Regions from separate parts of the Caulobacter sp. GW821-FHT09B11 genome, predicted to be linked through region 1. Evidence: riboswitches for the same ligand, from Rfam matches in the RefSeq annotation. Region 1 holds a riboswitch; the other holds the start of a gene.
The links. A riboswitch is a leader RNA that binds a small molecule or an ion and turns the genes downstream of it on or off. The one in region 1 is predicted to bind cobalamin.

Region 1 (2,180 bases):
CGCCAGCGCTCCAGCACCGACACCCCGTCCACCTTGGGCAAGCCGAGGTCCAGGATCACCGCGTCATAGGGCTCGGTCTCGCCCAGGAACTGGGCTTCCTCGCCATCGGCGGCGTGGTCGACGGCGTAACCCGCGTCGGAGAGGGCCAGCTTCAGCTGGCGCGACAGGTCGGGATCGTCTTCGACGAGCAGGATGCGCATGTCTCGAGGAACTCCCTAGAGCCTGTCCGGTTCGGACGGTCCCGTCCGAACCGGATAAACAGGCTCGCAAGCAAAAGGTAGAGCGTGACGAACGCCGAAATCGCTCATGGTCTCAGCCGTCACGCTCTACCCGCCGCTGAGGATGCGGCCGCTCTCGGCGTCGACGATGAAGTCGATTCGGCGGCCGTCCGTGGTCGCCCAGCGGATGCGATAGTTGCGCCCCTCCAGCCCTGCGTCGAGCAGGCGGCCGGGGGTGCGGCGGGCGATATTGTCGATGACCGCGCTCAGCGGCACCAGGCGGCCCGACTGCACGCCGCCACGCGCCTGGTCCTGCCGGGCGCGCCAGTCGGCGCCCAGCGAGTCCGGGCCGCGCTGGGCCAGAGCCGCGCCCGGAAGGGCGGCGACGATGGCGGCTGCGGCGAGTATGGCGCGGATCGGCTTCATGTCGTCCGGTTTAGAGGAGCACGGCTGAATGGAGACTGAACGCGGGGTTTATGAACGGTGTGCGACGTCCTGTCACGGTCCAAGGCCCCGCCCGACCACAATCTAAAATCACATAAAGATATCTTTATGTCCTTGTTGACAATGCCGGCCGACCCAGGCTTGATAAGCGGGTCGTGGTCTGCGGACGTTTTGCGTCCAAAGCTAAGAGGGAAGCCGGTGTGAAACCGGCGCTGCCCCCGCAACTGTGAGCGGCGAGCGGCCGTCCGATACGTGTCACTGATGCGCCGAACTCGACTCGGTGGCGCATCGGGAAGGCCAGGACGGCGGCGTCGACCCGCGAGCCAGGAGACCTGCCTCGACAGATAACGTCCTCCGGCGGGGTGCCCGGTCTGGTCGCTAGTCCAGGCGCGGGTCGGCCAGCCCGTTCGCGCGCCTATGCCTGCGCCCCGTCCAGCCTCCGTCACCATCGAGACAGAGGCTATGAAATGACCGTCACCGTCGCCGCCCTCGGCTTTCCCCGCATCGGCCCGCAGCGCCGCCTGAAGACCGCCCTCGAAGCCCACTGGGCCGGCCGTCTCGACGCCGAAGGGCTGGAGACCGAAGCCGCCGCCCTGCGCGCCCTGGCCTGGCGCCGCCAGGCCGACCTCGGGGTCGACCACGTCCCCAGCGGCGACTTCTCGCTCTACGACCACGTGCTCGACACCGCCGTCATGGTCGGCGCCGTCCCGGCCGTCTACGGCTGGACCGGCGGTCCGATGGACCTGCCGCTCTACTTCGCCATGGCCAGAGGGACGCAAGGTGGCGGAACGCAGGGCAGAGAAACCTGCGACCACGGCTGTTCGCACGAAGCCTCCGGGACCGGCTTGCCGGCCATGGAGATGACCAAGTGGTTCGACACCAACTACCACTACCTCGCGCCTGAACTGGCCCCCGGCCAGGCCTTCACCCTGGCCTCGACCAAGGTCGTCGACGCCTTCCTCGAGGCCAAGGCCCGGGGGATCCACACCCGCCCGGTGATCCTCGGCCCCGTCACCTTCCTCAAGCTGGCCAAGTCGAAGGCGAAGGACTTCCAGCCCCTCTCCCTGCTGTCGGCCCTGCTGCCGGTCTACGCCGAGCTGCTCCAGCGCCTGGCCGCCGCCGGCGCCGACTGGGTGCAGGTCGACGAGCCCTGCCTGGCGCTCGACCTCACCGACTTCGAGCGCGCCGAGATCCGCCGCGCCTACGGCGCCCTGACCCACGCCGCCCCGCGCATCAGCATTCTTCTCGCCAGCTATTTCGGGACCTATGGTGACAACCTCGCCACCGCCGCCAACCTGCCGGTCGAGGGCCTGCACCTGGATCTGGTCCGCGCTCCGCAGGACCTGGACGCTGTCCTCGCCCTGGCCCGCGACAGCCTCGTCCTGTCGCTCGGCGTCGTCGACGGCCGCAACGTCTGGCGCGCCGACCTGGAAGCCATCCTCGACCGCGTCGAGCCCGTCGTCTCCGCCCGCGGCCCCGACCGCGTGATCCTGGCTCCGTCCTGCTCGCTGCTGCACA
Region 2 (2,180 bases), on a different contig from region 1:
CACAGGTCGGGCTCGACCTTCAGCACGCGCGGATCGCTGGCCGAGACCATCAGCACCGGCGTCCCCCGCCCTTCGAGCGAACGGATCAGTTCGGCGCCGGTCATGCGCGGCATGGCGTTGTCGGTGATCAGCAGGTCGGGCGCGAAGGCCTCGAAGGCTTCCAGCGCTTCCTGGCCGTCACGGCTCCACAGCACCTCGAAACCCGCCTCTTCCAGCAGGATCTCGTAGACGCCGCCGAGCAGCATGTCGTCTTCGGCGATGAGGATCCGTCGCATGGCAGCCCGCCCGTCGAATTAAGTGAATTCGAATGTGTAAATAGGTCTTAACCATGCCTGCGCCCCCGGTGTCAGCGTGCGCAATCGTCGCATCGCCGAAAGTTGAGCAATCGGGGCGGGAGCGCCGAGAATCACTTCATCCGCAGGCTTAGCCCAGCGACGACCAGTTCAACGGCGTCGGCGACGGCCGCCAGGGCCTGATGCAGACGGCCGGCCTCGTCGCGGAACCTGCGGGCCAAGGCGTTGTCGGGCACGACGCCCCAGCCGACCTCGTTGGACACCAGCCAGAGTTCGCCGTCGACGGCCGAGGCCGCCGCGACCAGCGCTGCCGCTTCGGTCGAGAGATCTTTTTCCGCCAGCATGAGGTTGGTCAACCAAAGGGTCAGGCAATCGACCACCGCCACGCTGCCCGACGGCAGGCCGCGCAAGGCGGAAACGAGATCGAAGGGCGCCTCCAGGGTGGTCCAGGCCTGGCCGCGATCGGCCTGGTGGCGGGCGATGCGCTCCTCCATCTCGGCGTCGAAGGCCTGGGCGGTGACGATCATCACCGGCCGGACGCCGACCGCGGCTGCCATCGCCTCGGCCGCCCCTTGCGCGAAGGCGCTCTTACCCGAACGCGCGCCGCCCAGAACGAGTGTCAGTGACAACGGGGAACTCCAGATTGACGGTGTGCAGCGCACCCTATAGTCCAGCCGGCGCGACAGGTTCCTCCCAAAGAGGATGAAAAGGGAACTCGGGTGTGAAACCCGGGCTGCCCCCGCAACTGTAAGCGGCGAGTTCGCGCGTCACACGCCACTGGGTCTGTTCCTCGGAAAAGAGCTGGGAAGGCGACGCGCAGCAACGATGACCCGCGAGCCAGGAGACCTGCCTGTCGCAGTCGTCCTTCGTCCGGCCGGGGTGCGCCGTACGATCGGGTCTTCCCGCATGGCGACGCTTCGGTCCGGGCGTGTTCACCAGAACACGCTCCTTCTTGTCGCGCACGGAGGAATGACATGCGCCCTGTTTCCCTGCTGGCCCTCGCGGCCGCAGTTCCCGCCCTGGCCCTGCCTGGCCTGGCTTTCGCCGATACGGCCGTGGCCGAAGTCGATCAGGTGGTGGTCACCGCCGGTCGCGAGCCTGAAAAGCTGTCGGAAGTCTCGACCAGCATGACCGTGATCGACGCCGAGGCCCTGAAGAAGGCCCAGGCCGTCGTGATCTCCGACCTGCTGTCGCGCACCCCGGGCGTCACCGTCACCCGCAACGGCGGCGTCGGCGGCACGACCCAGCTGCGCATCCGCGGCGCCGAGACCGACCAGACCGTGGTGCTGATCGACGGCGTCAAGCTGAACGATCCGTCCTCGACCGGCGGCGGCTACAACTTCGCCACCCTGCTGGCCGGCAACGTCAACCGCATCGAGGTGCTGCGCGGCTCGCAGTCGACCCTGTGGGGCAGCCAGGCCATCGGCGGCGTCGTCAACCTGCTGACCGCCACGCCCAGCGGCCCGCTGACCACCCAGCTGGCGACCGAGGTCGGCTCGCGCGACACCGCCTACGGCAACGCCGCGCTCAGCGCCGGCGGCGACTGGGGCGGCTGGCGGATCGCCGGCGCCTACTACACTACCGACGGCGTCTCGGCCTTCGGCAAGTCGTACGGCGGCAAGGAAAAGGACGGCTACCGCAACGCTGGGGTCAGCGGCCGCCTGGACCTGAACGTCACCGACTGGGCCACCGTCGACCTGCGCACGTCGTACGCCGCCTCGAAGAACGAGTTCGACGGCTTCCCCGCCCCGCTCTACGCCTTCGCCGACAGCCCCGAGTACGGCAAGACCAAGGAACTGGTCAGCTACGCCGGCGTGCGCCTGAGCGCCTTCGACGGCGCGCTGAAGAACCGCCTCGGCTTCGGCTACACCCAGACCGACCGCGACA

Region 2: another riboswitch for cobalamin. It lies ahead of AC07N1_RS16585 (TonB-dependent receptor plug domain-containing protein); the one in region 1 lies ahead of metE (5-methyltetrahydropteroyltriglutamate--homocysteine S-methyltransferase).

The regions. Positions count from the first base shown of each region.
Region 1 covers NZ_JBWKPK010000031.1:26,482-28,661, forward strand. Annotated here, with positions in the region: gene AC07N1_RS20245 (response regulator transcription factor) at 1-200, opposite strand, end outside; gene AC07N1_RS20250 (PepSY domain-containing protein) at 327-644, opposite strand; cobalamin riboswitch at 802-1,016, shown strand; gene metE (5-methyltetrahydropteroyltriglutamate--homocysteine S-methyltransferase) at 1,130-2,180, shown strand, end outside.
Region 2 covers NZ_JBWKPK010000022.1:13,656-15,835, forward strand. Annotated here, with positions in the region: gene AC07N1_RS16575 (response regulator transcription factor) at 1-275, opposite strand, end outside; gene cobU (bifunctional adenosylcobinamide kinase/adenosylcobinamide-phosphate guanylyltransferase) at 407-922, opposite strand; cobalamin riboswitch at 961-1,161, shown strand; gene AC07N1_RS16585 (TonB-dependent receptor plug domain-containing protein) at 1,268-2,180, shown strand, end outside.